3 regions of the Salinicola lusitanus genome follow, and region 1 is predicted to be linked to each of the others. Evidence: predicted binding sites of a transcription regulator. Region 1 holds the regulator's gene; each other region holds the start of a gene.
The links. Region 1 encodes PhoB, which activates phosphate uptake and scavenging genes when phosphate is short. Its sites were predicted from a motif close to TGTCATANNNNTGTCANA; they were not measured.
Positions count from the first base shown of each region.

Region 2: AAGT95_RS17485 (glycerophosphodiester phosphodiesterase) is a predicted target of PhoB. The motif match lies at 7,680-7,697, and genes of this name have one in related genera.
Region 3: AAGT95_RS00795 (PhoX family protein) is a predicted target of PhoB. The motif match lies at 4,628-4,645, and genes of this name have one in related genera.

Region 1 covers NZ_CP151919.1:1,315,669-1,325,678, reverse strand. Annotated here, with positions in the region: gene AAGT95_RS06095 (LysR family transcriptional regulator) at 1-487, opposite strand, end outside; gene trpB (tryptophan synthase subunit beta) at 602-1,930, shown strand; gene trpA (tryptophan synthase subunit alpha) at 1,927-2,802, shown strand; gene AAGT95_RS06080 (pirin family protein) at 2,933-3,640, shown strand; gene AAGT95_RS06075 (YceI family protein) at 3,718-4,317, shown strand; gene AAGT95_RS06070 (hypothetical protein) at 4,424-4,780, opposite strand; gene AAGT95_RS06065 (HU family DNA-binding protein) at 4,909-5,184, opposite strand; gene AAGT95_RS06060 (NAD(P)/FAD-dependent oxidoreductase) at 5,353-6,555, opposite strand; gene AAGT95_RS06055 (chorismate lyase) at 6,777-7,259, shown strand; gene ubiA (4-hydroxybenzoate octaprenyltransferase) at 7,343-8,236, shown strand; gene phoB (phosphate regulon transcriptional regulator PhoB) at 8,382-9,071, shown strand; gene phoR (phosphate regulon sensor histidine kinase PhoR) at 9,080-10,010, shown strand, end outside.
Region 2 covers NZ_CP151919.1:3,868,344-3,878,353, reverse strand. Annotated here, with positions in the region: gene AAGT95_RS17510 (TetR/AcrR family transcriptional regulator) at 1-408, shown strand, start outside; gene nagZ (beta-N-acetylhexosaminidase) at 495-1,511, shown strand; gene AAGT95_RS17500 (hypoxanthine-guanine phosphoribosyltransferase) at 1,590-2,162, shown strand; gene ppsR (posphoenolpyruvate synthetase regulatory kinase/phosphorylase PpsR) at 2,200-3,033, opposite strand; gene ppsA (phosphoenolpyruvate synthase) at 3,347-5,683, shown strand; gene AAGT95_RS17485 (glycerophosphodiester phosphodiesterase) at 5,786-7,600, opposite strand; gene AAGT95_RS17480 (outer membrane beta-barrel protein) at 7,773-8,363, opposite strand; gene acnB (bifunctional aconitate hydratase 2/2-methylisocitrate dehydratase) at 8,621-10,010, opposite strand, start outside.
Region 3 covers NZ_CP151919.1:177,830-187,839, forward strand. Annotated here, with positions in the region: gene ppk1 (polyphosphate kinase 1) at 1-2,062, shown strand, start outside; gene AAGT95_RS00795 (PhoX family protein) at 2,247-4,433, opposite strand; gene AAGT95_RS00800 (hypothetical protein) at 4,719-6,425, shown strand; gene AAGT95_RS00805 (hypothetical protein) at 6,422-6,934, shown strand; gene gspD (type II secretion system secretin GspD) at 6,931-9,186, shown strand; gene AAGT95_RS00815 (GspE/PulE family protein) at 9,183-10,010, shown strand, end outside.

The DNA of each region.
Region 1 (10,010 bases):
CCGACATCAGTTCGAACACCGGCATGTCATCAAACCAGGGCGGCGCGGCGAAACGCAGCGTGGCATCGACATCCTCGCGACGCGGGTCGAGTTCGTTTTCGCTGGAGACCACCCGCAGGCGCAGCTCGGGCAGGTCGGCATTGAGCCGGTCGAGCCGCGGGATCAACCAGCGTGCCAGCAGGCTGCCGGGACAGGCCAGCGTGAACGGCGCCTCGTCGAGATGGCGGGTCAGCGCCGAGCAGCCCTCGCTCAAGCGTGAGAAAGCCTCACCCACGGCGGGGTATAGCAGACGACCGTGACTCGTCGGCACGAGCCCGCGCCCAGCCTTCTCGAACAGTTCGACGCCAAAGTGTTCTCCCAGCGTTCGCAACTGGCGGCTCACCGCACCATGCGTGACATGAAGCTCCTCGGCGGCGGCACTGACGCTGCCCAGGCGGGCGGTGGCCTCGAACGCGCGCAACGCATTGAGAGACGGTAACGTGGCCATCGCAGGCCCCTCATTAGGTGATTTTTTCTCACATTACGCGGAGAGTTTATCGATTTTTTCCCTCTCGCCGCCAGCCTAGTCTGGGGGCATCGAATCGATGACCGGATCTGAACGATGAACTCGACATTGAAGACTCTCCCCGACCACAACGGCTTTTTTGTACCCGCCACCCCTGGCGGCCACCCTTCGGGCCGTCGCCGGCGCGACGCCAAAAATTTCCCCCGGGAATTTTTGGATGGCAGCGCGGACGATGGCCACGACACGCCGTCGAACCTGGGCTACGGCGGGCGCTATGTCGCCGAGACGCTGATGCCGCTGATCGGCGAGATCGAAGCCGCCTATGACGAGGCCCGCCTCGACCCCACCTTCCAGGCCAGGCTGGAGGAGCTTCAGCGCGACTACGTGGGGCGCGCCACTCCGCTCTATTTCGCCGAGCGTCTGACCGAACACTTCGGCGGTGCGCGGATCTACCTGAAGCGTGAGGATCTCAATCACACCGGCGCGCACAAGATCAACAACGCCCTGGGTCAGGCGCTGCTGGCGCAGCGCATGGGCCGCCAGCGGCTGATCGCGGAGACCGGGGCCGGCATGCACGGCGTGGCCGTCGCCACGATCGCCGCGCGGCTCGGCCTGGGTTGCGTGATCTACATGGGGGCGACCGATATCGAGCGCCAGCAGCCCAACGTTCAGCGCATGCGCCTGCTCGGCGCCGAGATCGTGCCGGTCCACAGTGGCACGGCGACGCTCAAGGACGCCATGAACGAGGCGCTGCGCGACTGGGTCGCCAACGTCGACGACACCTTCTACATCATCGGCACGGTGGCGGGGCCCGCGCCTTATCCGCGCATGGTGCGGGATTTCCAGACGGTGATCGGTCTCGAGACACGCGAGCAGCTGCTGACGGCGCAGGGTCGTCTGCCGGACACGCTGGTCGCCTGCGTCGGCGGCGGCTCCAACGCCATGGGACTGTTCCATGCCTTTCTCGACGACGCGGCGGTTGCCATGGTCGGCGTGGAGGCCGCCGGGGAAGGGCTGGAGAGCGGCCGCCACGCCGCCAGTCTCAACGGCGGCGCGCCCGGCATCCTGCACGGCAATCGTACCTATCTGCTGCAGGACGACGACGGCCAGATTCGCGATGCGCACTCGATCTCCGCGGGACTCGACTATCCCGGCATCGGCCCCGAGCACGCCTATCTTCACGACAGCGGCCGGGCGAGCTATGTCGCGGTCACCGACGAGGAGGCGCTCGAGGCCGTCGCGCTCTGCTGCCGGCTGGAAGGGATCCTGCCGGCACTGGAATCGGCCCACGCGCTCCATCATGCCGGGCGGCTGGCCGCCAGGCAGGAAGCGGACCAGATCATCGTGGTCTGCCTGAGCGGTCGCGGCGACAAGGACATGGACACCATCACTCGTCACCTGATGCCCGAGGAGGCCGAATCATGAACGCACCGTCATCGACGATCGACACGCAGCAGACCGAGACCCCGCGCCCTGTCTCTCCCCTGACCGATTCACGCCTGGCGCGCCGTTTCGCGGCGCTGAGTGTCGAGAATCGCGCCGCGCTGGTGACCTACGTGATGGCCGGCGACCCCGATCCCGTCACCAGCGGCGACCTGCTCGCCCGGCTGCCGGCCGCGGGCGCCGACATCATCGAACTGGGGATGCCGTTCAGCGACCCGATGGCCGACGGCGTGGCCATCCAACGTGCCGGACAGCGGGCCCTGGCGAATGGCCAGACCCTGGCGCGAACCCTGGAGATGGTGCGCGATTTTCGCCAGCGCGACGAGGAGACGCCGATCGTGCTGATGGGTTATCTCAATCCGCTCCAGCGCTTCGGCGAGGATCGCTTCCTGCAAGCGGCAGCGGAGGCCGGTGTGGATGGACTGATCCTGGTCGATCTGCCGCCGGAGCACGGCGCCGCGCTGACGGCCAGGGCACGCGACCTGGGTCTGGCGCGAATCCCGCTGGTGGCGCCGACGACACCGCCCGATCGACTACCTGCCCTGCTGGCGCAGGGTGATGGCTTCGTCTATCGCATCGCCTTCAACGGCGTGACCGGCAGTCGGCGACTCGATATCGCGGCGGAGCTGGGTCGCGCGCTCGACGATCTCAAGCGGCAGTCGCCGTTGCCTGTCGCCGTCGGCTTTGGCGTGCGCGACGGCGACACGGCCGCCGCCATCGCCAGGGTCACCGACGCGGTGGTCGTCGGTAGCGCGCTGATCGAGCGACTCGCCGAGTCAGGTCCGGAGGGTGCGCTGGCGTTGATCCGGGAACTGGCCGATTCGATCCGAGGTGCGCGAATCGGCGAATCCTGAGTGCGCGCAATCGTTCGATTTTGCGCATCGATACATGCATAAAAACGCGCTTTTGTTCGATTAATTGATCGATAAACTGTCTCCATCGCGCCGCGGCTGACGCTCGGCGCCCGCAACCAGGAGACACTCCATGTTGACGATCAGACACGCTGGCGAGCGCGGTTACGCCGATCACGGCTGGCTCAAGAGCTATCACTCTTTCTCGTTCGCCGGCTACCACGATCCGAAGCACGTCCACTTCAGCGTACTGCGGGTCATCAACGAAGATCGCGTGGCGCCCGGTCAAGGCTTTGGCCGGCACGGCCATCAGGACATGGAGATCTTCTCCTATGTTCTGAGCGGCGAGCTGGGTCATCAGGACACCCTGGGCAACGGCTCCTCGATCGGCCCCGGCCGGGTGCAGATCATGACCACGGGAAGTGGCGTCGAGCACAGCGAGTTCAACCACTCGACCAGCGAACCGGTCCACTTCCTGCAGATCTGGCTGTTCCCGCGAGAGCGCGGCCTGACCCCGCACTACGCCGAGAAGGATTTCACGGATGCCGACAAGCGTGGCCGGCTGTGCCTGATTCTCTCTCCTGACGGTCGCGACGGTTCGCTCACCCTGCAGCAGGACGCCTTCATCTACGCGTCGCTACTCGACGCCGACGAGCGTGTCGAGCTGGCACTGGCCGATGGCCGTCAGAGCTACGTCCATGTGGTGCGCGGCAAGGTGAGCGTCAACGGCCAGGCGCTCGAGGGCGGCGATGCGCTGATGCTGGTGGAAGAGCCAGGCGTGACCCTGGAACACGGCGAGGATGCCGAAGTGCTGGTATTCGATCTGCCGACGATATCCTGATCTGAATCTTGGCGGCCACCTACGGGTGTCCGCCATTCGAACAGCGTGAAAGACCACCCAACTCGAGGAAGTTACCGATGATGTCGAACAAGATCGTCCTGGCTGCAGCCCTGCTGGCGTCGACGGCAAGCGTCAGCGCGATGGCAGATACCACGACGTACCAGATGGATCCCACGCATACCAGCGTCGTGGCTTCCTGGAGCCACTTCGGGTTCTCCCACCCGACGGCCACGTTCTCGGACGTGACCGGCACCATTCAGTTCGACGAGGACGACGTCGCCAATTCCCGTGTCGAGGTGACCATTCCGGTCAAGACCGTGGACACCAAGGTGCCGGCGCTCAACGAGGAGTTCCTGGGCAGCGAGTACTTCGACGTTGCGCAGTATCCCGACGCCACGTTCAAGAGTACCGAGATCGAATCGATGGGTAACGATCGGTACGACGTGCATGGCGACCTGACTCTCAAGGGCGTGACCAAGCCGGTCGTGCTGCACGCCACGCTCAATGGCGTTGGCGAGCATCCGATGGCGAAGGTGCCGGCGCTGGGCTTCGACGCCGAGACGACCCTTCAGCGCAGCGATTTCGGCCTGGATCAGTATGTGCCCAATGTCAGCGATGACATCACCATTCGCCTGTCGAGCGAAGCCGAAGCCGCCAAGCCGTCCACCGCACAGTAAAGACGGGATGCCGGCCGGCATTCCCGCCGGCCGATAACAAGCGCCCCTGGCAGTTCATCACTGCCAGGGGCGCTGCGGTTCAGGGCCGGCGCATACTCAGGATCGGCTAGAGATGCTTCAGCAGTCCCTGCAGTCGTTCCAGATCGCGGGAGTCGCCCACCAGCCGCAGGCGGCCATCGAACAGCCCCTCGCGGAAGGCGCGCTGAGACGGTTTACGGAGAAAGCGAGTCGCGCTGTCGGCGTCACGAAAGCGCAGCTCCAGCGCCAGATCCACCGGCAGGCCGGGAGCGCTCTGGATTGCCTGGGGCGTCATGCGATAGTGCCGAGCAATCGACAGGTCCTCGGTGGCCACACCCCAGTCGAACCGACGGAGCTTTTCCAGCGTGTCGCGGAATGCCGCCTTGCGCGAACGCGCGCGTTTGAGCATCACGCCAAGCCACCAGAGCATCAACTTGAGCTTCATGCCACCTCGCACGACCGATCAACAGGACAGGGAATGTATCGAAGAATGCCGACCCGCCGGTATCGGGACGGATCGGCTATCGCTGCGCTCATTGGCGGATGAGCGACTCGGGAATTCGAAACCCGAACTTACTTGCTGACGGCGTCCTTGAGAGCCTTGCCGGGCTTGAAGGCCACGGTCTTGCTGGCCGGGATGTTCAGCGGCTTGCCAGTCTGCGGGTTCTTACCCGTCCGTGCGGCACGCTCGCGAACCGTAAATGAACCAAAACCGATCAAGGTGACATCGCTACCTTTGGAAACCGTCCCGGTGATTTCGTCGAGAATGACGTTCAGCACCTGACTGGCCTTGTCCTTCGAAAGATCCGCACGCTCGGCAATCGCCGCAGCGAGTTCTGGCTTACGCATAGAGCCCTCCTAGTTTGGCTATGGCGTCACCTGAAACGCCTCGCATCTAAAACGAGTTGTTGTTCTCGATGAGGGGAATGCCCTCCGAACGCATAATAAGCCGCTCGGGGCGCGGTTTGTCCAGCATCAGGTGACGATTCATGGCTGATACAACCGTAGCCACCGAGGCTAGCCTAGCAACGGGGGGGCAGCTCGCGCCAGTTCGACTTTACGACGAACGCAGCGCCCGGTCAGCGCGAAGCCCAGCAACCGCCCTGTCTGATCCTCGGCCAGGGCGCTGAAATCGCTGGCCTCTCCCTCGATCCGCCAGTGGTGCGGGGGTTCACGCGGTGGCAGCGCGACAACCGGCAGCAGCGGTGTCTTGACCACCACCGGCCAGGCGCCGTAGCTCGCCTCGGTCGGGGCGCCGGTCAGCGTTGCCGCCAGCGCCTTGACCGCGGCCTGCAGTGGCTGAACGTACATGGCGCTCACTCCGCCGGTCGGGGCGCCGAGCCCGTCGACACAGGCCACGTCACCCAGCGCGAAGATATCCGGCGCACTGGTCGCGAGCCGGCGGTCGGTCAGGATACCGGCCGGCGACACCGCCAGCCCTGCGGCCTCGGCCAGGCCGGTACGTGGGCGCAGCCCCGTCGCGACCAGTACCAGATCCGCTGCCAGCACTTCGCCATCGTCGAGTGCCAGCGTCACACCGTCGCCATCGTCGTGAAGCGCTGTCACCTGACGTTCGAAATAGCCGCTAATACCGGCCTCGGCGAAGGCCTCGCCGAGTGCCCGCCCCAACGGTGGTGGCAGCAGGCGTGGCAGCGGCGTCGGCTCGGGCGCGACCAGCGCGATCCGGTGGCCTCCTGCATGGAGATCATTGGCGAACTCGCAACCCACCAGCCCGGCGCCGATGATGGCGATGCGGGCCTGCTGGCCGGGATGACGATCCAGCACCCCGCGCAAGCGACGATAGTCATCGAGATCGTTGATCTGAAAGACCCGGTCGCGCAGCGAAGACGCCACCTCGAACGGCTGCCGGGGGGCGGCGCCGGTCGCCAGCACCAGCTGGCCGTAGGGCAGCGTCTCGGCACCGATCACCAGCCGGTGGCCGACGGGGTCGATGGCATCGACGGGCATCCGGGTACGGACCCGCGCCTTCAGCGTCGCGGCCAGGCCCACCGCATCGTGCATGGCCAGCGATTGTGGCGTCTGCCGCTTGGCGAAGGCGCTGGAGAGCAGCGGCTTGGTGTACTCGTCGCCGCTGTCGGCACTGATCAGGGTGATCGGCCGCTCGCCATCACGGCGCCGAACGGCTCGGGCCAGGCCCACGCCGGCCATCCCGGTGCCGATGATCGTCAGGGGCGCGTTGGAGGGATCGGATTGACTCATTGCGGGGCTCGTCGGTCGGTCGTCTCGAGGCCTCATGTTACACTACGCCGCCTTCGACCCGCGCCGTCCCGGTGGTCCCTGACCGTTCCACGGCGCTTTCCTGATGCGTCCTGATGGAGTCGCTTCGCGTGCCCTCAGCTTGTTACTGCCATGCACTGTCGCCCGCCGAACGATCCTGGCGATGGATTCGCTGGGCTCCCGCCGTCACCCGCCGACCTTGCATGAGCGCCGCCTGGTGGCAGTGGGTAGGCTCTACCGATTCGCTCACCGCCCGGTTGGTCGCGGCCTCCAGGCGCCCCTTCCGGGTCAGGCTGGAACACCAGGGCGTCGAACGACCGCGCCGCGACGAGGCGCTTGCCTTGGGGCTGGCGCCTACCGATCTCGCCTGGATACGCGAGGTCACGCTGATGAGCGGCGAGCGACCGTGGGTGGCGGCGCGCTCGGTCGCTCCACTGGATCGTACCGGTTGTCGGCGCCTGCGCACGCTGGGCGAGCGTTCGCTGGGGAGTTGGCTATTCGCGCAGCCCGACCTGCAACGCGACCCGATCGAGGTGGCGCGAGTCTCCGCGGACGCAGAGGGCGTGTGGCTGCGGCGATCACGTTTCCGGCACGGCAGCATTCAACTGCTGGTGCAGGAGTGCTTCCTGCATGAAATGGCGGAGGACCTGGGCCTGGCTCTCCCGGAACGACGACCGACGGCCTGAACGACGGCTCCCACCTCGAAGCGAGGCCGCAGTTGCAGTAAAGTCGTTGCCGATTCAGAGGCCTTGCCGTTTCGGAGATTCGTATGCCCAGCGCCGGTTCCCCTTCCACGCCCCGCGGCCTCGCCCGCCTGCCGGACTTCCTGCGCCTGACCCGGCTCGACAAGCCGATCGGCACCTGGCTGCTGATGTGGCCGACGCTGTGGGCACTGTGGCTAGCCGCCGGCGGCCTGCCGGATCGCGCCAACCTGATCATCTTCGTGCTCGGCGTCTATCTGATGCGCGCTGCCGGCTGCGTGGTCAACGACTACGCCGACCGCAAGATCGACGGCCACGTCAAGCGCACCCGGGAGCGCCCGCTGGCCACCGGACGCATCCGCGAGCGCGAGGCCAAGATCCTGTTCGCGGCGCTGGTGGCGGCGGCCTTCGTGCTGGTCTGCTTCACCAACCTGGCCACGGTACTGCTCTCCTTCGTCGGGGTGGCGCTGGCCGCACTCTACCCCTTCATGAAGCGCTACACCCACCTGCCCCAGGTGGTGCTGGGGCTGGCGTTCTCGTGGAGCATCCCGATGGCGTTCATGGCGGTGAGTCGCAGCGTGCCGCTGGAGGCGTGGCTGCTGCTGCTGGCCAACCTGGCCTGGACCGTGGCCTACGACACCCAGTACGCCATGGTCGACCGCGACGACGACATCAAGATCGGGGTGAAGTCCACCGCGCGCCTGTTCGGCCGCGCCGACAAGCTGATCATCGGTCTGCTGCAGCTGCTGACCCTGGCGTTGCTGACCTGGGTCGGAGCGCGGCTGGCACTGGGCGGTTTCTTCTGGCTGGGGCTGGCCGCGATGGCGGCGACCTTCGTCTACCAGCAGTGGCTGATCCGGGAGCGCGAGCGCGGCCCCTGCTTCCAGGCCTTCCTCAACAACTTCTGGTCGGGACTCTTGCTGTTCGCCGGACTGGTGCTGGCGCTGTGGCCGCCGGCCTGAAAGGCGCGATTGTCGTAACTGTCATATCGATGTCATATTTTCACGATGTAATCGTCACCGTTCTGTCACGGCCGGTCGCTACGCCCGATGGCGTCATCGACGCCACGCAACAAAGCGAACCGGCGGCTCACTCGAGGCACTGCGCATGAGCTCCAAGACCGTACTCATCGTTGACGACGAAGCATCCATCCGCGAAATGATCGCCGTTGCCCTGGAAATGGCCGATTATCGTGTACTGGAAGCCGACAACGCCCAGACCGGCCACGCCATGGCGCTGGATCAGAAACCCGACCTGATGCTGCTCGACTGGATGATGCCCGGCACCAGCGGCATCGAGCTCGCGCGTCGGCTGAAGCGCGAGGAGGCTACCGCCGAGATGCCGATCATCCTGCTCACCGCCAAGGGTGAAGAGGACAACAAGGTCCAGGGGCTGGAGGCGGGCGCCGACGACTACATCACCAAGCCCTTTTCGCCGCGCGAGCTGGTGGCCCGACTCAAGGCGGTACTGCGCCGGGCCACGCCGCCGGGTATCGAGGAGGCGGTCGAGGTCGAGGGGCTGCGGCTCGACCCCTCCAGCCACCGCGTCACCTCCCATGGTGGCGCCCTGGAGATCGGCCCGACCGAGTATCGTCTGCTGCAGTTCTTCATGACCCACCAGGAACGCGCCTACACCCGCAGCCAGTTGCTGGATCAGGTCTGGGGCGGCAACGTCTACGTGGAAGAGCGTACCGTCGATGTGCATATCCGCCGGCTGCGCAAATCCCTCGGCGAAGCGCACCAGCATCTGGTCCAGACCGTGCGCGGCACCGGCTACCGCTTTTCGGTCAGGGAGTAAGTCAGGACGTGCGCTACTGGATCAACGAACTGTGGCGCCTCGGCTACATGCTGTTCGGGCTCGGCGCCATGGGACTGTTGCTCGGCGAGCTGGGCGACGACCTGCTCGCCGGGCTGGGCTGGGGGCTAGCGGCCGGCCTGGGGCTCTATGTCTTCCTGCACCTGCGCCACGTGCGCATGCTCTATGTCTGGCTGCTGAAGAATCCCCGCGAGGCGCCACCACCCGGCACCGGAGTCTGGGGTGACCTGTTCGATCGCCTGTATCACTATCAGAAAGCCCAGACCCAGCTGCAGCAACGACTGCGCGATATCCTGCGGCGCATCCAGGACTCCTGCGAGGCGATGCGCGACAGCGTGGTGATGCTGGATCCCAATGGCGACCTGGAGTGGTGGAACAGCGCCGCCGGCGACATGCTCGGCCTGCAGCCCGATCACGACCGCGGTCAGCCGATCACCAACTTCCTGCGCGATCCCCGTTTCATCGCCTACTTCGAGACGGGCGACTACCGCGAGCCGCTGCTGATTCCCTCCCCGGTCCAGGCCAATCGTACCCTGCAGTTCCATCTCACCCTGTTCGGCGACAACGAACGCCTGCTGATGGCGCGGGACGTGTCCCGGCTGCATCAGCTGGAGATGATGCGCCGCGACTTCGTCGCCAACGTCTCCCATGAGCTGCGCACGCCGCTGACGGTGCTGGCCGGTTATCTCGAAACCTACTCGGACCACGCCGACCAGCTGCCGACACGCTGGCAGCGAGGCTTCTCGCAGATGCAGGCGCAGACCACGCGCATGCAGAATCTGGTCGAGGATCTGCTGCTGCTCTCCCGGCTCGAGATCGATAGCCCCGACGACGACCGCGATACGCTGGACGTGACGACGCTGCTCGGCGAGATCGTCGCCGATGCCCGGGAGTTGAGCGCCCAACGCCACCAGTTGTCGA
Region 2 (10,010 bases), 2.2 Mb from region 1:
GTACTGCTGGAGCAGCTTGCCACCAGCGTTCTGGAGGTGCCCGCCGAACGTAACAGCCTCAAGGTCTTCATGAAGCTGCTGGGGTTGGCCTATACGCAGGCCCAGGGACATCTGCGGCGCTACATCCAGGAGCACTACGGGGAGACGTTCCACCGTTTCGTCCGCTGCCTGCGACTGGCGACGCCGGACCTGCCGGATGCCGAGCGATTCTGGCGACTCCATTTCATGCTGGGCACGGTGATCTTCACCCTGTCCGGACTGGATGCGCTGAGGGATATCGCCGACAGCGAGTATCAGGAACACATGTCGGTCAGGGAGCTGATCCGCCACCTTCGTCCGGTCGTGGTGGCCGGCATGCAGGCGCCGCTGCCTGCGTCCCTCGAGAAGGTCGGTTCGGCTGTCGAGTGAGAGGATGACTCCTGGCACCCTCGGCCTCTGTCATGGGAACCCACTGTCGTCTAGAATCGGGCGCTCAATGGTCTCAGGTGTTAGCTATGACTCAACCTCTCGGCCCGGTCATGCTGGATGTCGAAGGCACCCAGTTACGTGACGAAGAGCGCCAGTTGATCTCGCGAGCGGAGGTCGGTGGTGTCTTGCTGTTTGCCAGGAACACCCCGGACGTCGCCACGACCCAGGCGTTGATCGGCCAGATTCGCGAGTGTCGCCCCGATATCCTGGTTGCGATCGATCAGGAAGGTGGTCGGGTGCAGCGCTTGAAGGAGGGCGTGACGCAGATACCGCCCATGGCGGTACTGGGCCACCACTTCGCGGAGTCCCCCGAGTCGGCATTGACCCTGACCCAGGACGCCGGCTGGCTGCTGGGCATGGAGATGGCCGCTTGCGGGTTCGATCTGAGTTTCGCGCCTGTGCTCGATCTCGACGACGACCAGTCGCCCGCCATCGGGTCGCGAAGTTTCTCGCCGGATCCGGAGGTGGTCGCCGTGCTGGCGGGCGCCTTCATCGAGGGGCTCCACGAAGCGGGCATGGTCGCTGTCGGCAAGCACTTTCCCGGCCACGGGGGAGCGCGGCAGGACTCTCATTTCGGGGTTGCCGAGGATCCGCGCTCCCTGGCGGAGCTGCGCGAGCACGACCTGGTGCCTTTCGCCAGGCTCGCCACCAAGCTGGATGGCATCATGCCGGCTCACGTCATCTACTCCGCGTTCGACGATCGGCCCGCCGGGTTCTCTCCCAGCTGGCTCGGGATGCTGCGCGAGGAGCTCGGTTTCAAGGGCGCCATCTTCTCGGATGATCTGACCATGGCGGCGGCGCACGCCGCCGGGTCACCCAGCGAGCGGGCCGAAGCGGCCTGGGGGGCCGGTTGCGACATGGCCGTCATCTGCAATGCTCCCGCAGCAGCACGCGAGATCGTCGCGGCCTGTGAGGGGCGCCAGGCCCAGCGTGTCGCCAAACTGCGTTACGCCCGCGCCCGCCCCACGCTGGCGTCGCTCGCCGCGATCTCCCGCTGGCGGCGCACCCACGTCCGTCTCGAATCGCTCAACGAGTCCGAATGACGGGTAGAGACCCTCTGTTTTCCCGCGACGGCCGGTGATGACCCTGGCCGTCGCTCTTTCCATGGTGAACCGTAGACGATGAATCAACCCCCCTCGATCGACGCCCTGAGCTCGATGCAGGAAGTGATGGACAACGCCGATTGCCTGATCGACCAGGCGCAGGTGGAACAGGCGCTGGACCGCATGGCGGCCGATATCACGAACCAGTTGGGCGACAAGCTGCCGGTCTTCTATTGCGTCATGAACGGCGGCCTGATCACCACCGGACATCTGCTGACGCGGCTCGGTTTTCCGCTGGAAGTCGACTATCTGCACGCTACCCGCTATCGCGGTGGTATCCGCGGCGGTGAGCTGTTCTGGCGAGTGTCGCCGGAGATTCCCATGGCCGGTCGCCATGTCGTGATCGTCGACGACATTCTCGACGAGGGCGCCACGCTGGCGGCCATTCTCGATTACTGCCGCCAGGCTGGCGCGGCGAGCATCTCGACGGCGGTGCTGGTCGACAAGCGACACGATCGCAAGTCGTCGCCGGATCTGAAGGCCGACTACTGCGGCCTGGAGGTCGTCGATCGCTACGTGTTCGGCTTCGGCATGGATTACAAGGGGTACTGGCGTAACGCGCCGGGTATCTTCGCGCCCAAGGGGTTGTGAGCCGACCGCTGATGCTCCGAGTCTCGTTTCAGCCCGCCTAGCGCGGGCTGAAACGTCTCTGCAGGCCGGTTTCGTTCATCATGCGCGTCGAGATCTCTTCGATCGAGAAGCGCGTGGTGTCGATGAACGGAATGTTGTGGCGGCGATAGAGCGCTTCCGCCTGGCCGATCTCCTGCATGCATTGGTCCATCGAGCAGTAACGGCTGTCTGGCCGACGCTCGGTGCGGATGGCCGACAGCCGGCGGGCATCGATGGTCAAGCCGAACAGCTTGTGGCGATGGTTGGCCAGTGACGGCGGGAGGTTGAGAATGCCGTTCTCGTCCAGGTCGTCCTCGGTCAGCGGATAGTTGGCGGCACGGATGCCGAACTGCAGTGCCAGATAGAGCGAGGTGGGCGTCTTGCCGCAGCGGGAGACGCCGATCAGGATGATGTCTGCCTCCTGATACTGATGCGTTCGCGCGCCGTCATCGTTGTCGAGGGCGAAATTGACCGCCTCGATACGATGCATGTAGACATCGTCGCGGCCGATCGCGTGGGTGCGGCCGACGGTATACGTCGAGTGGGTCTCCAGCTCTTCTTCCAGCGGGGCGAGGAAGGTGGAGAAGATGTCGACCTTGAAGGCCGGCGCCTCGGCGACGATGCTGCGGATCGCCTGGTCGACGATGGTGTCGATGACGATGGGACGGATCCCGTCGCGCTCGGCGGTGGACTCGATGATGCCGACCAGCGAACGGGCCTTGTCGAGGGTGTCGATGTAGGGCTTGGTGACCTGGATGAAATCCGTGTTCTCGAACTGTGAGAGCAGGCTGCGACCGAGGGTCTCCGCGGTGATGCCGGTGCCGTCGGAGATGAAGAAGGCGGTGCGGGGCATGGCATTGATCCGTAGATGTCGATCGCCCATTGTCGGCTGAAATCCGCGGCCGGGGCAACTCGTCGTCGGTGGAGAAGTCGCCTCGCCTCGCGGGACTACAGGAATGCGCGAAATGGGCGAATTCCTGTAGAAATACTCCAAACTCTACGCCCTTAAACTTCTGGCTAAGCCGAAAGTCGCCTGTTAGCTTCTGGCCCCATCGAGGCGCAGCGGAGCGCGCCGTTTCATGTGCCACGGTTCATCAGCGGTGGCCGGCCGAGACGATCAGGAGACGACTTTGGAACCATTCATTATCACTTTCGAGCAGTTGGGGATGTCCGATGTCGAGCGCGTCGGTGGCAAGAACGCCTCGCTGGGGGAGATGATCTCCAACCTGGCGGACGCCGGGGTCACCGTGCCCGGCGGTTTCGCCACCACCTCCCATGCCTATCGCGAGTTCCTGGCCCATGACGGCTTGAACGACCGCATCAATGCCGAGCTCTCCAAGCTGGACGTCGACGATACCGAGATGCTGGCCAAGGTGGGCGAGAGGATCCGCCAGTGGGTGATCGATACGCCCTTGCCCCCCGCCTTCGAGGATGCGCTGGGTGATGCCTATCAGACGTTGCAGGCCCGCCATCCCAACCTCAAGGTGGCGGTGCGTTCATCGGCTACCGCGGAGGACCTTCCCGATGCCTCCTTCGCCGGGCAGCAGGAGACCTTTCTCAATATCGACGGCTTCGACAACGTCAAGCGTGCCGTCCACGAGGTCTTCGCCTCGCTGTTCAACGATCGCGCCATCTCCTACCGCGTGCATCGCGGCTACCCGCATGAGAACGTCGCGCTCTCCGCAGGCGTCCAGAAGATGGTGCGCTCCGAGACGGCGGCGGCTGGGGTGATGTTCACGCTGGACACCGAGTCCGGCTATCGCGACGCGGTGTTCGTGACCGGCGCCTGGGGCCTGGGCGAGACCGTGGTGCAGGGGGCGGTCAATCCCGACGAGTTCTACGTTCACAAGCCGACGCTGGCTGCCGGCCGGCCCGCGGTGCTGCGACGGACACTGGGCTCCAAGCGGATCAAGATGGTCTATACCGATGACGCCGCTGCTGGCCGCTCGGTCAAGACGGTCGATGTCGCCCATGCCGACCGCCAGCGCTTCTGCCTGAGCGACGACGATGTGATGGAGCTGGCACGCCAGGCCGTGACCATCGAGAAACATTACGGCCGTCCGATGGACATCGAATGGGCCCGTGACGGCGACGATGGCAAGCTCTACATCGTCCAGGCCCGGCCGGAGACGGTAGTGTCGAACCAGGAGGGCGGCACCCTGGAGCGTTTCACGCTCAAGAACAAGAGCCGCGTGCTGGTCGACGGTCGCGCCATCGGTCAGCGGATCGGCCAGGGCAAGGTCAAGCTGGTGGCATCGCCGGAGGAGATGCACAAGGTACAGTCCGGCGACGTGCTGGTGACCGACATGACCGATCCCGACTGGGAGCCGATCATGAAGCGTGCGTCCGCCATTGTCACCAATCGCGGGGGGCGTACCTGCCATGCGGCGATCATCGCCCGCGAGCTGGGGATTCCCGCCGTGGTCGGCTGTGGCGACGCCACCGAGCTGCTCCAGGATGACGTCGAGGTGACGGTCTCCTGCGCCGAGGGCGACACCGGGCACGTCTACCAGGGCAAGCTGGAGTTCGACTGCCAGACCACCAGCGTCGACGCCATGCCGGAGATTCCGTTCAAGATCATGATGAACGTGGGTAACCCGGATCGCGCCTTCGCCTTTGCCGGACTGCCCAACGAAGGCATCGGCCTGGCGCGGCTGGAGTTCATCATCAACCGCATGATCGGCGTGCATCCGCGGGCACTAATGGATTACGACAAGCTCTCCAGCGACCTGCAGCAGACCATCGACCTGCGCACCGCCGGCTACGACGACCCGGTCAGCTTCTACGTGGATCGTCTGGTCGAGGGCATCTCCACCCTGGCGGCGGCGTTCTATCCCAAGCGCGTGATCGTGCGGCTGTCGGACTTCAAGTCCAACGAATACGAGAACCTGATCGGCGGCAAGCTCTACGAGCCGGGCGAAGAGAATCCGATGCTCGGCTTCCGCGGCGCCTCGCGCTACATCTCCGACGACTTCCGGGCCTGCTTCGAGCTGGAGTGCCGGGCGCTCAAGCGCGTTCGCGACGAGATGGGGCTCAACAACGTCGAGATCATGGTGCCGTTCGTGCGCACGCCGGCCGAGGGCAAGGCGGTGGTCGACCTGCTCGAGGCCAACGGCCTCAAACGCGGCGACAACGGGCTCAAGATCATCATGATGTGCGAGCTCCCCTCCAACGCGCTGCTGGCCGACGAGTTCCTGGAGCATTTCGATGGGTTCTCCATCGGTTCCAACGACCTGACCCAGTTGACGCTGGGTCTGGATCGCGACTCCGCGATCATCGCCCACCTGTTCGACGAGCGGGACCCGGCGGTCAAGAAGCTGCTGTCGATGGCGATCCAGGCCTGCAAGGCCCAAGGGAAGTACGTGGGCATCTGCGGCCAGGGACCTTCCGACCATCCGGAGCTTGCCAAGTGGCTGATGGAACAGGGGATCGATTCGGTCTCGCTGAATCCGGACGCCGTGCTCGAGACCTGGTTCATGCTGGCGGGTGAAACGCTGGGCTGATCGTCATTGAGCAGCCCAAGGGTCGGCGCGATACCCTCGCGCCGGCTTTTTTGGTTTTGACGTGATGACAAGACGTCGGCAACCGTGCTGTCGTCGGAGGGGTCACGAACGCAGCCAGTTGCGCAGCTTCACCAGCAGCAGTTCGCCGTCCGACATGGCCCGTCTTTCCTGCAGGATATTGGCGAGGGCATCGGGCCGATCGGTGATGATATTGTCGACCCCCATGTCGAGATAGCGCGACATGTCGCCGATACCATTGACGGTCCATACCGCCACCCCTCGGCCGGTATCGTGAATGGTCCTCAGCAGGCTCGGCGTGGCCTGGGTGTGGCGCAGACCGATGATGTCGGCGTCGGTGGTATGCAGCGCGCCGGGCAGGACGAACTGCAGAAACAGGGTGGTCCGCAGCTCTCCGTCCAGGCCCTTGACCACCTCGATGACATCGGGTGACAGCGAGGCAATCACGGCGTGGTCCGTCATCTGGCTGGCCTTCAACTGAGCGATGACCTTCTGGGCCAGTTCCTCGGCGGTGCCTGGCGCCGGCTTGAGCTCGACGTAGAGCCCGATGCGATCCCGCGCGTTGTCCAGGACCTGCTGGAACGTGGGAATGCGCTCGCCGACGAAGGCATCGCCGAAGTAGGAGCCGACATCGACCTGTTCGATCTCCGCCAGCGTCATGTCGCTGATGTTACGGTCGACCCCGGTCAATCGACTCAGATTGTTGTCGTGGGAGACGACGACCTGCCCGTCGCCGCTCAGGCGCACGTCCAGTTCCATGTAGTCGGCACCGTCGGCGATGGCCTGGTTCATCGAGGCCATGGTGTTCTCGGGTGCCACCAGAGAACTGCCGCGATGGGCGGTGATAGTGACGTGGTCGTTGATCTCGAACCCATGCAGTATCCAGCCCGCCTGGCCCAGGGCAAAGACCAGCAGCAGGATCTCTGCCCCCCAGGCGATCACCCCGGAGCGCTGCGGCGTCGCGGCGGGGCGAAACACTGGCGCCCGCCCGATGGCACGGTGGTATAGCGTGATCACCACCAGGCTGTTGGCTGCGATGCCCAGGAAAGTGAGGGCGATCGTGGTGACGATATACAGCGCCAGATAGGTCAGCATCGCCGGAATCAGCACGCTGTTGCGCTCCGGCAGATACCCGAGCAACGTCCCGCCCAGGGTGTTGAAGGCCAGGGTGAAGACAACCGGGATGGCCGCCACCAGCAGCGCCATGCCGACGACGGCCAGGGCCATCCGCAGGCGACGCCCCTGGGTCAATTCGCGGCTGCGTTTCAACGCGGCGATCGGCTTCAGCCCGTCGAGCATCATCGCCGGCAGTGCCAGGAACCAGCGGAAATAGAGGGCGGCGCTGAGTAGGACCAGCACCACAACGATCGGCGTCGCCACGGCGAGAAACTCCCACAGCTCGGGAGGCTTCAAGTGGATCAGAATATAGGGCTCGATATCGCCGAGCATGGCGCTGTAGAGGTGGGAGAGGCCGATGGCGAACGGGGCGGCCAGGAGAAGGTGGCTTCCGACCTGGAGCAGGGTGAGGGTCATCAAGGCCGGAAAACGGCGTAGCACGTGCCACAGCGAACCCATGGCCACCCGATAACGATTCCCGGCCTGGCTCGAGACGACGAGCATCATTCCCGCCTGCTGGAGGAAGATCACCAGGAAGCTGAGTCCGATCGCCACCAGCAGCCAGAGCAGCCCCCAGGGCGAGAAGGCGACATCCAGAATCTGTCCGTTGCTGAGCACGGGGCGGCCGATGCGACGGAGGAGTCCGGACAGCGTGTTGGCCGACAGCGGCACCCATACCGCCGAGGCGAGTAACGTGAAGAACAGGTGGAAGGCGATCAGCGAACGCAGGTGGGCGCGGATCTGCCGGGCGATGTCTTGTATCAGTGATCTGGGTGCTAGCATGGAGTGGTCGGCGGTGCCCCTTCCTGGGCCAAAGTGGTCTCAATGACGAATGGTCGCGACAAGGTGTGCCATTCAGTGTTGTCGTCAAACGGTCATCTTTGCAAGTTCGTCCGGCCATGAACGAAAAAGGCCGCTCGGAGGCGGCCTGGACACGGTATCGTCAACCGCGGGTCTAGAACTGCCAGCCCACGGAGGCGGTGTAGGTATCGACCTTGAAATTGCTGTCGAAATCGTAGCGCTCGTATTCGGTGCGCAGCAGAAGGTGCTGATAGCGGTACTGCACGCCGGCACCATAGACCGGGTCGATCCCGTCATTGTCATCGAGATCCGACGTGGCGCTGAGCTCGCCCCTGGCCTCCGTTTCCCAACGTGCCATACCCGCCTTGGCGAACAGCTCGAAGCCAGCGCCGACCGGCAGCTTGCCGACCAGACTCAAGCCGTAGGCCTTGCTCTTGAGATCGACGACATTGCCACCCCGGATCAGGTTGGGCTTGCCCAGATCGGCGTAGAAGGCCTCGGTGGCGAAGTAGGGGTTGTATTCGTAGCCGACGAATGCCTTGTAGACGCTGTCATCATCGTCGACGTGATAGCTTTCGCCGCTGGCCCCGGCAAACTTGCCGATCTCGCTGTCGCTGCTCGCCACCTCACCGTAGCCACCGCCGATGCCAAGATAGAGCCCGTCGGCGTTGGCCGCCTGCGCCGTCGGCGCCAACAGCAGCGGAGACATCGTCATCGGAATGACGAGCCAGATCTTCTTCTTCATCGTGAATCTCCCTTGAATGCGTCCGGACAGGCATTCCGTGGCCTCATCGGCGAATTGCCATGCGGATGACGAATGGCTACCGGCGTGTACGGATCGTCGACGCTGGTGAACAGCGTTTCATGACTCGGTCAGACTTTATGATTAGCCCCGGTCAGACGCAAGCGATCTCTCATCGAGGTCAGGCATAAAAAAACGCCCCGCGTTGGCGGGGCGTTTCGGTGACCTCTTCATGAAGCGCGAGCATCGGAAGAGACGTGTCAGGCTTCCTGGGCGACCGGAATGACGCTCGAGGCCGCTTTCTGGAAATCCTCTATCTCATGGAAGTTCAGGTAGCGGTAGATCTCACCCGCCATGGCATTGAACTCACCCATGGTAGCCTTGTACTCCTCCACCGTGGGCAGGCGGCCTTCGACCGCGGCGATGGCCGCGAGCTCTGCCGATGCCAAATAGACATCGGCGCCGTCGCCCAGACGGTTGGGGAAGTTACGGGTTGAGGTGGATACCACGGTCGACTTCGGCGCGACGCGTGCCTGGTTGCCCATGCAAAGCGAGCAGCCTGGCATCTCCATGCGAGCGCCAGCTTTGCCGTAGATGCCGTAGTAGCCCTCCTCGGTCAGTTGATGTTGGTCCATCTTGGTCGGCGGTGCAAGCCACAGGCGCGTTTTCAGGCTGCCGGCCGGCTGCTTCTCGAGCAATTTGCCGGCGGCGCGGAAGTGGCCGATGTTGGTCATGCACGAGCCGATGAAGACTTCATCGATCTTCTGGCCGGCAACCTCGGAGAGCAGACGCGCATCGTCGGGATCGTTGGGCGCACAGAGCACCGGCTGGTCGATCTCGGCCAGGTCGATCTCGATCACCGCAGCGTACTCGGCGTCGGCGTCGGCGCGCATCAGGCTGGGGTTGGCCAGCCACGCTTCCATGGCTTCGATACGGCGCTCCAGCGTGCGGCGGTCGCCATAGCCGGCGCTGATCATCCACTTCAGCAGGGTGACGTTGGAGTTCAGGTACTCGGTAACGCGCTCTTCGCCCAGCGTGATGGTGCAACCCGCAGCGCTGCGCTCCGCGGAGGCGTCGGAGAGCTCGAACGCCTGCTCGGCGGTGAGATCCTCGAGACCTTCGATCTCCAGAATGCGGCCGGAGAAGATGTTCTTCTTGCCGGACTTGGCCACCGTCAGGTGCCCTTGCTGGATCGCGTAGTAGGGGATCGCGTGGACCAGGTCGCGCAGGGTGATGCCCGGCTGACGCTCACCCTTGAACCGCACCAGCACCGATTCCGGCATGTCCAGCGGCATCACGCCGGTGGCCGCCGCGAAGGCCACCAGCCCGGAGCCTGCCGGGAACGAGATCCCCATCGGGAAACGGGTGTGCGAGTCACCACCGGTACCGACGGTGTCCGGCAGCAGCATGCGGTTGAGCCAGGAGTGGATGATGCCATCGCCCGGTCGCAGCGAGACGCCGCCACGGTTCATGATGAAGTCGGGCAGGGTGTGATGGGTCTCGACGTCGACCGGCTTGGGATAGGCGGCGGTGTGGCAGAAGGACTGCATTACCAGGTCGGCCTGGAAGCCGAGGCACGCCAGATCCTTGAGCTCGTCGCGAGTCATCGGGCCGGTGGTGTCCTGGGAGCCGACCGTGGTCATCTTCGGC
Region 3 (10,010 bases), 1.1 Mb from region 1:
TCTCGACGACGCCGCGCTCTACTTCAACCGCGAGCTGTCGCACCTGCAGTTCAACATCCGTGTGCTCGAGCAGTCCCTGGACCCTTCGCATCCGCTTCTCGACCGGTTGATGTTCCTGCTCATCGTCTCCTCCAATCTCGACGAGTTCTTCGAGATCCGGGTCGCCGGCCTCAAGCACCAGCTGGCTTCGTTTCATGAAGAGACCGGTGCCGATGGGATGACGCCGGCCCGCGTGCTGAGCGAGGTCTCGCGCATCGGCCACGAGCAGGTGGAACGTCAGTACCGTATTCTCAACGACGTCCTCGTGCCGGCCCTGGAGGAGCAGAAGATCCGCTTCCGGCGACGCGCCCAGTGGACGCCCGAGCAGGCGGCCTGGGTCGCCGACTACTTCGAGGAGGAGATCGCCCCGGTGATCAGCCCGATCGGGCTGGACCCCTCGCACCCCTTCCCGCGGCTGGTCAACAAGAGTCTCAACTTCATCGTCGAACTCGAGGGCACCGATGCCTTCGGCCGCGAGGGCGGCATGGCGATCCTGCCGGCGCCACGCTCGCTGCCACGCTTGATCCGGTTGCCGGAAGCGCTTTGCGAAACGGGTTTCACCGATTACGTGTTCCTGTCGTCGATGATCCACGCCCACGCCCACGAGGTGTTTCCCGGCATGGAGGTGGAGGGCTGCTATCAGTTCCGCCTGACCCGCAACGCCGACCTCTCGGTCGATCCGGAAGAGGTCTCGGACCTGGCCTCCGCCCTGCGGGGTGAACTGCTGGCCAGACGCTACGGCAGCGGCGTCCGCCTCGAGGTGGCCGACAACTGCCCCGACAGCCTGATCGATTTCCTGCTCAAGCAGTTCGAGCTTGGCGAGGAGGATCTCTATCGGGTCAATGGCCCGGTCAACCTGACCCGCATGATGGCGGTCCTCGGCGACGTCCAGCGTCCCGATCTGCGCTATCGGCCGTTCACCCCCGGCCTGCCCAAGCCATTGCGCGGTGAGGTGAACCTGTTCTCCGCCATTCGCCAGGGCGACATCCTGCTGCACCATCCGTTCCAGTCGTTCACGCCGGTGGAGGATCTGCTGCGTCAGGCAGCACGCGATCCCGATGTCATGGCGATCAAGCAGACGCTCTATCGCACCGGCGCCGACTCCGCGATCGTCGGCGCCCTGGTGGAGGCGGCCCGCGGCGGCAAGGAAGTGACCGTGGTGATCGAATTGCGGGCGCGCTTCGACGAGGCCGACAACCTGGCGCTGGCCTCCCGACTGCAGGAAGCGGGCGCCATCGTCATCTACGGGGTGATGGCCTACAAGACCCACGCCAAGATGATGCATATCGTCCGGCGCGAAAAGGGCGAGCTGCGCCACTACGCTCACCTCGGCACGGGCAACTATCACGCCAAGACCGCCAAGCTCTATACCGATTACAGCCTGATGACCGCCAACGACGAGCTGTGCGACGACGTCCACAAGGTATTCCAGCAGCTCTCCGGCATGGGCAAGCCCCGCAAGATCAACACCCTGCTGCATGCCCCCTTCACGCTTCACAAGACGCTGATCGAGATGATCGATCGCGAGGCCAGGCTGGCCGAGAACGGCAAGAAGGCCAGGATCGTCATCAAGTGCAATGCGATCACCGAGCCCAAGTTGATCCGCGCGCTCTACCGCGCCTCCCAGGCCGGCGTGACCTGCGACCTGATCATCCGCGGCATGTGCTGTCTGCGCCCCGGCATCCCGGGCATTTCGGACAACATCCGGGTGCGCTCGATCATCGGCCGATTCCTCGAACATACCCGCGTCTATTACTTCCACAATGACGGTAAGCATGAAGTCTGGTGCTCCAGCGCCGATGCCATGGAGCGCAACATGTTCCACCGCGTCGAGACCTGCTTCCCGCTACTGGACAAGAAGGTCGCTCAGCAGGTGCGCAAGGATATCGACACCTACCTGCTGGACAATTGCCAGAGCTGGGAGCTCGACACCGAGGGGCAGTATCATCTCCGCCTTCCCGGAGACGCCGAGCCGATCAGCGCGCAGGAGACCCTGCTCTACGCCTACGCCAGCCAGGCCTGAGCTCGAAGCTCGACGCTCGACGCCCGAAGCTCGAAGCTCGACGCTCGACGCCCGAAGCTCGAAGCTCGAAGCTCGAAGCTCGAAGCTCGAAGGAAGCCTAAACCAAACCGCCTCCGTCGTAAGCGACGGAGGCGGTTTTCTCTTTCAGCTTCTAGCCGCGTAGCGGCGCTCTTCCCGCTTTCGGTTACACCCCGACCTCCCCGCCATCACGCTTGCGGATTACCACGGTGGAGGCCCGCGGGCGGATCTCGCCCGAGGGGGCAACCGTCGCATCCTGCACGTTGGCACCAGGATCGGCCGGCCAGTTGCCCGGGTGCTGGATGTTGATGAACAGCGAGGTCTTGTCCGGCGTGGCGAAGATACCGGTCACCTCACAGCCGTTGGGGCCGACGGCGAAGCGCTTGAGCTGGGCCTGGTCGGCGGCATCGATCACCGCCTTGTCCCCCGGGCCGCGGCTGACGCTGGCCGGCACCACCGCCAGCACCTGGTCGTTGGTGTAGTCGGTGACCTTGTCGTAGCCGTTGTCGGTCTCGATCCACAGGATGCCGCGGCCGTCGCCGCGGTCGTCGTACCACAGGCCGTCGGGGCTGGCGAACTGGTTGAGTTCGGTGAGCCCAGAGTAGTTGTCGGCATCGCTCTCGGCGGCGCCGAAGACGAAGACCTCCCACTCGAAGCGGGTGCCCGCGGGGGACGGCTCAAGCCAGCGGATGACCTGGCCACCCTCGTTGTCCGGACGCGGGTTGGGGCCGTTGACCGGAGCGGTGGCATAGCCCACGCCCAGCTCGTCGACGTCGCTGCCGCCATTGGTGTAGGTGGCGGCGGTGCCCTCGGCGGTACGTTTGGAGTTGTTGGTCAAGGTCATGTAGACCTCACCCGACGAGGGATCGACGGTGCCCCACTCGGGGCGGTCCATCGGCGTCGCCCCCATGAAGTCGGCGGCGTCACAGGTGTTGATGAGCACACCGGCGAGGTCACGCTCGTTGGCAAGATTGAGCGCCTGCCACAGCGGGCGGCCGTCACGGGTGGTGGCATCCGGCGTCAGCGGCAGCCAATCGCCGCTGCCATCGGCGTTGAAACGCGCCACGTAGAGGGTGCCCTCGTCAAGGTACTTGGCGCCGATCGCCAGACGGTCGTAGTCCTGACCGGGGCGGTTGGCGTCCTGAGGGTCCCACTTGGCCTTGGAGACGAACTTGTAGATGTACTCGTTGCGCGAGTCGTGGCCGGTGTAGAACACCACCGGCTCGCCTTCGATCACCTTGCCCGGCCAGCACCCTTCGTGGCGGAAGCGGCCGATATGAGTGCGCTTGAGCGCGGCGGTCTCGGTGCTCACGCTGGCGGTGTTGCCATAGGGGTCGATCTCCACCACATAGCCGAAGGTGCGCGGTTCGTTACGGTAGTCGCCGGAGGCAGAAGCCGCGCTCGGCGTGGCGTCGAAGCGCGCGAACTCGCCGTTGCTGCCTCCCTGGGCGGTCTCCCAGCCGTAGCGGCTGCGGCCCGTGGGCACCCCCAGACGATCGTCATCGGGGTAACGATCGCTGGCCTTGGTGAAGACATTGGGCCAGTTCTCCTCGCAGGTGAGGTAGGTGCCCCAGGGGGTGAAGCCGTTGGCGCAGTTGTTGTTGGTGCCGCGGGTGCGCGTCCCGTTGGTGGAGTAGGCGGTCACCACGTAGTCGCTACCGCGCACCGGGCCGGCGAGTTCGATCGGCGTGGCCGAGGTGAGGCGGCGGTTGTAGCGCGATCCGCGCTCTTCGCGCCACTGGCCATCGCTGCCGAGCGCCAGCTTGACCAGGGTCACGCCGTGGGCGTTGATCTCGGTGCGCGCCTCGTCGGCCGGACGTGCGCCCTCTTTGGCGTTGGTCGGGCCGCCCTGCGGCGCCCACAGCGCGCTCTGGTCGATGTACTCGTTGTTGAGCGCCATGATGAACTCGCGCGAGGCGCTCTCTTCGCTCAGCGCGAAGTTGTGCATGCCGTCGTGGTTCATGCCCACGCTGGCCGCCTGGTACTCGGGCGTGACGCGGCGGTCCGCGGACCAGGCGCCGACACTGTTGTCGAGCGGGGTGCCCCAGGGGATCAGCACCTGGGCGACATAGCCTTCCGGCACCACAACCGCATCGGTGCGCGAGCCGCGAATCGAAGCGAATGCCAGCGCCAGCGGGGTGACTTCCGGCGAGCCGCCGCCGACGCCGCCGTTATCGTTGCTGTCGCCGCTGCTGCAGCCGGCCAAACCGAAGCCGCCAAGCAGGCCCATGGCGGCAAGCCCGGCGCCACCCTGCATGATGCCGCGACGCGAGATGCGGCGCGACAGTACCGACGAGAACGGCTCGTTGACGCTCTGGTTGAGAACGCGATGATCCTCGATTTCCTTGCTCATGGGGTGTCCCCTCTCTTTGGCGTAATTCACTAATGACGGTCTGCTAATCCACGGCACCCGGACCGGCGATGCGCGCCGCCGGCCACTTGGCGATCCAGCGCGTGCGGCCACCGGAATGCGTTACCCGGAGGCAACTTAGAGCAGCAAAGTGACAACACCATGACGACCTGACGGCAGCGCCACAGCGGTCGCGCCGTCATAAAACCGTCATCCCCCAGTCATTAGGATGCCGAGTCCGGCGGCGGCGAAGACCGTACGCCGCGTTGGATCATTCGCGGGAGCCTCATGACTGACCCCCTTTCCACCGCCCCCCAGGCCGCCACCGGCCGGGGCTGCGACCCCACTCGCCGCCGCCTGGTCGGCACCCTGCTGGGCGCCGGACTAGGCGCTGGCCTGAGTGCCGGAATGAGCGGCTGCGCCGCGCCGCTGACAGCCAGCGCGCGCGCACCGACCCCAGGGCGCCAGGTCGAGATCTTCTATCTGGCCGATACCCTGGAGTGCCTCGGCCCCACGCGGATCGTCGCCCCCGCCACCTATCTCGGCCCGGCCGAGCTGCTCGGCGCCGCCCCCTGGGCCACGGCGGCCGGCGTGACCACGCTGGCGGGCAGCGCTGCCGCCGAGTGGGCCGCACTCTATACGCCGCGCAGCGCCGCCCGGCGCCACACCGCAGGCTATGGCGGTCTGGCCGCGCAGCTCGACCGGCTGCGCCGGGAACTCGGTACCGAACGCACCCTGACACTGGAGAACGGCCAGTGCTGGAGTGGCAGCGGCCTGGGCCATCTCGCCAACGGTAGTGCCGGCGTCGCCGCCAGCCGCCTGCTGGCCAGCGACGCCCGGGTCAGCAGCGACGAGCGCACGCTGTGGCCACAGCGTGCCTCAGCGCTCTACCGCGACTACGCACGCCCGGTGCTGGGCAATCTGGCCGCGCCACCCGCCGGCGTCAGCGTGGCGACCCGCTTCGAACGCGATGGCGTCCAGGTGGCGGTGGTCGGCGCCAGCGACCCCAACGCCCTGGACGAGACCCGCTCCCTCGATCAGTGGTACCAGACCCTGGCCGAGAGCGTGGCCAAGGCCGCCGCGGAGGCCGAGCTGGTGGTTCTGCTGGCCGATACCGGCAGCGCCACCGCGCGCTGGCTGGCGGCGCGGCTGCCACAGGTCGATCTGGTGCTGGCCGCCCGTGGCCAGGATTTCTGGCCCCGTCTGATCGCAGTCGACAATGCCCACGGCGCCCCGGTACCGCTGTGTCTCCCCGGCAGCCACGCCAGCGGCTTCTTTCATCTCAGCTGCCGCAGCACACGCGACGGCTGGCAGATCCACGCCGAGTTCCAGCGCAACGACATCGCCGCGGACGCTGCGGCCGCCGATCACCAGGCGCGCTTCGATGCCCTGCGCGCACCCTACGCCGGCTGGCTCGACCGCCCGCTGGGCAGCGCCCCCGACTGGCTGTGGCGCCGCGACAGCGTCGGTGGCACCTGGGATGGCCTGATCGCCGCCGCCCTCACCGGGGATAGCGACACCACCCGCGCGCTGCTGCCGGGGCTGCGCCATGACACCCTGCTGGCCCCTGGCGAGACGATCACCCGCGACCACCTGTGGCGCCTGAGCGGCGGCCATCCGGCCCGGGTCGTCGAGCTGGCACCGCACGCCGAAGCGCTGGCGCGCCTGCTCGAGCGCGCGCTGGACAACAGCCTGGGTACGCCGCTGATCCTCAATGACAGCCGCGACCTGCCGCGTCTCTCGGCGACCCACTGGACGCTCGACTACGGTGCCGCCACCGGCGCGCGCGCCCATCTCGACGCGCTGCCCGAAGGGCTCACCTGGCGCAGCTTCAGCGCCCGCCCCCGGGCCGGCGGCGAACCGCTGTGGCAGCGCCTGGAGCGCTATCTCGGCGACCACGGCGGCACGCCGCCGGCCCCCACCCCGCCGAGCCTCGAGGCGCGCTACGTCGACGGGCATCCCGGTTGGCATCCGCAGGCGCGTCTGAGCACATGACCCTCCCGGCCTGGCTGAGCGCCCCGGCACAGTGGCTGGCGCTGTGTCTACTGGCGTGGCTGGCGGCCCAGGCGCTGACCGGCACGGCGCGGCTGCTGGCGCCGGCCGCCCCCGTCTTGGCGCCGACGACGGTCACCCTCGACCCCGCCGCGCTGCCGCCGGTACCCACAGCCTGGCAGCAGCAGGCCGCCGAGGCGGACCGGCGCATTCCGCTCACCGACCTGCCCTACCACGTGGTCGGCCGGGCACTGAGCGAAAGTGACGCGAACTCGCTGGTGGTGCTGGCGACGCCCGACGGCCAGCGCGCGCTGATGCCGGGCGACCGCATCGCCGCCAACATCACCCTGGCACGCATCGACGACGAGGGTGTGGTGCTGTCCCGCGCCGGGCGGCTGGAGCGGCTGCCCTGGCCCGAACCGACCGCCGCGCCGAGCGGGGGCATCTCGCCCGCCGCTCCGACCACCGCCGCCACCGCTTCTTCATCCACGCTTTCGGAGTCATCCCCATGAGCTCCCTGCCATCTCGATCGGCGCTCACGCTGCTGCTGGCCCTGCTACCAGCGCTGCTGCTGGCGACCCCGGCCCTGGCCCAGTCACAGCCCCAGACGCCCACGGGCAAAACGGCCGGTGCCGCCACGGATGCCACCCCGCGCTATGACGTCGACTTCCAGCAGACCAGCCTGCGCGAATTCATCGACAGCGTGGGGCGGATCACCGGCCATGAGTTCCTCGTCGACCCGCGGGTCCAGGGCACCATCTCATTGACCAGCCAGCGGCAGTTGAGCGCCGACGAGCTCTACCGCCTGTTCCAGAGCGAGCTGCAGATCAACGGCTACGCCACGGTGCCGCTCGCCGACGGCCAGGTGCGCATCGTGCCGGCCCAGGCCTCGCGCACTCAACCGCTCCCGCTGGGCGACGCCGCCCAGGGTGCCAGCGTCGCCACCGGCGTGATCGCCACACGCAACCTGGACGCCGCCACCCTGGCCAACGTGCTGCAGCCGCTGGTCGACAGCCAGGTGGGCACGGTCACGCCATGGCCGGAGAGCCATCTGGTGGTGGTCACCGACTGGCGTGACAATCTCCAGCGACTGACCCAACTGGCCCAGCGTCTCGACCGCCAGCGCGATCTCCAGGCCGCGGTACTACCGCTGGCGCACGCCTCCGCCGATGAGCTCGCCGGCACCCTGGACTCGCTGATGCAACGCGAGGGCGGCGGCCAGGTGAAGGTGGTGGCCAACCCGCGTGCCAACGCCCTGGTGGCCTACGGCGACCCCGCCGGGATGGCCCGGGTGCGCCAGCTCGTCGCCTCGCTGGACGCGCCCCAGGCCCAGGCCCAGCAGCGCAACACCCGGGTGATCTATCTCGACAACGTCAGCGCCGAGTCGGTGGTCGCGGTCCTCGGCGGGCTGACCGGCGACCGCCCCCAGAGCGCGGGGGGTACCGACGCCAGAAACCAGGTGCAGCAGCTGCTGCAGCGCGCCAGCGGTGGTGATAGCGCACTGCAGGGCGGCCGCCTCGGCGCCATGGGTGACACCGGCGGCAGCGGGCTGCCCGCGCTGCCGGATGCCACCAGCCGCAACGCCGCCGTCGCCGGTACCCTCGGCGCCGGCGACGACGCGGTCGGCTTCGCCGTCCACCCCTCGACCAACGCCCTGGTACTGATCGGCCCGCCGGCGCGGCTCGACGCCTACGCCAGCATCATCAAGCAGCTCGATATCCGCCGCGCCCAGGTGGCGGTGGAGGCGATCATCGCCGAGATCACCGAGTCCCGCGCCAAGCGCCTCGGCGTGCAGTGGCTGTTCGGCGATCTCTCCGGCAGCGGCACCGTGCCGGTGGGCGGTTTCAACTACGCCGCCGACGGCCAGCCGGGGATCAATGCCATCGCCGGCGCCGCCGCGCGCAACGACACCAGTCAGCTGGCGCGGCTGCTCGGCAGCATCACCGGGGCCAGCGCCGGGGTCGGCCGGATCAGCGACAGCGGGGTGAGCTTCGCCGCCCTGCTCGGTGCGCTGCAGAGCGACAGCGAGACCAACCTGCTGTCGACCCCCTCGCTGACCACCCTCGACAACGCCCAGGCCTATATCCTGGTGGGCCAGGAGGTCCCTTTCGTCACCGGCTCCACCACCTTCAACGAGAACCCCTACCAGATCATCCAGCGCGAGGATATCGGGGTCAGCCTGCGCATCCGCCCCTCGATCAGCTCCGACAACACCATCCGCATGGACATCGTCCAGGAGGTATCGTCGATCGACCCCAACGTCCAGGCCTCCGACGTGGTCACCAACAAGCGCGAGATCGAGACCTCGGTGATCACCCGCGACGGCGGCATCGTGGTGCTCGGCGGGCTGATCAGCAACGCCGGTAACTCGAGTTCGGCGCGGGTGCCGCTGCTGGGCGATATTCCGCTGCTCGGCAAGCTGTTCCAGTACAACCGCGACGATCGCGAAAAGCGCAACCTGATGGTGTTCATCCGCGCCCGGGTGCTGCGTGATGCCGCCCACATGGACAGTGCCACGGCTGAAAAGTACCGCTACATGCGCGCCCAGCAGCTGCTCGCCGGATTCGACGATGACCAGGCGCTGGCGCCCTGGACGGCGGCGAACACGGCCGTCGGCGGCATGTCTTCGGCTGCCGCGGGAATGGAGGGTGCGGGAATGGAAGGTGCGAGAATGAGTGGCGCGGCGCCGAGCGCGCCGGGGCAGCCGCGCTGGAGCGCACTGTTCCCCGATCAGCGCAGCCGCCTGGGGAGCCTGGCGCCATGACCGCGACACCGAGCCTCTCCGCCAACGACGATAGCGTCGCACCGCTGCCCTATCGGCTGGCCAAGCGTGCCGGGGTGGCGCTGGCCCCGGGCGCCCACGGCTACCGCCTGCTGTGCCGTGACACCACCTCGCCGCTGCAGCTCGAGGTGCTGCAGGATATTCAGCGCCGCCTGGGCCGCGCCGAGGGCTGCGAGTGGCTCGACGGCGACACCTTCGAGGCCCGTCTGGCCGCGCTGCACGATGGTGAGCGCGCCGACAACGCAGCGCTGCTGGAGGGCCTGGCCGAGCACGTCGACCTCGACAGCCTGATGCAGGAGCTGCCACGCGCCGAGGATCTGCTCGAGAGCGAGAACGAGGCGCCGGTGATCCGGCTGATCAACGGCGTCTTCTCCGAAGCCCTGCGCCTGGCCGCCTCGGACATCCACGTCGAGCCGTTCGAGCGCGAGCTGGTGATCCGGCTGCGGGTGGATGGCGCCATGCGCGAGGCGCTGCGTCCGCCACGGGTGCTGGCGCCGGTGCTGATTTCGCGGATCAAGGTGATGGCGCGGCTCGACATCGCCGAGAAGCGCCAGCCCCAGGATGGCCGCATCACCGTGCGCGCCGCCGGCCGCGACGTCGATATCCGCGTCTCTACCCTGCCCGGCATCCACGGCGAGCGGGTGGTGATGCGTCTGCTCGACAAGCACGCCGCGCTGCTCGACCTCGACCGCCTGGGCATGCCGCCGGCCGTGCTCGAGCGCTACCGCCGGGTACTCGAGCAGCCCAACGGCATCCTGCTCAACACCGGGCCCACCGGCTCGGGCAAGACCACCACCCTCTACGCC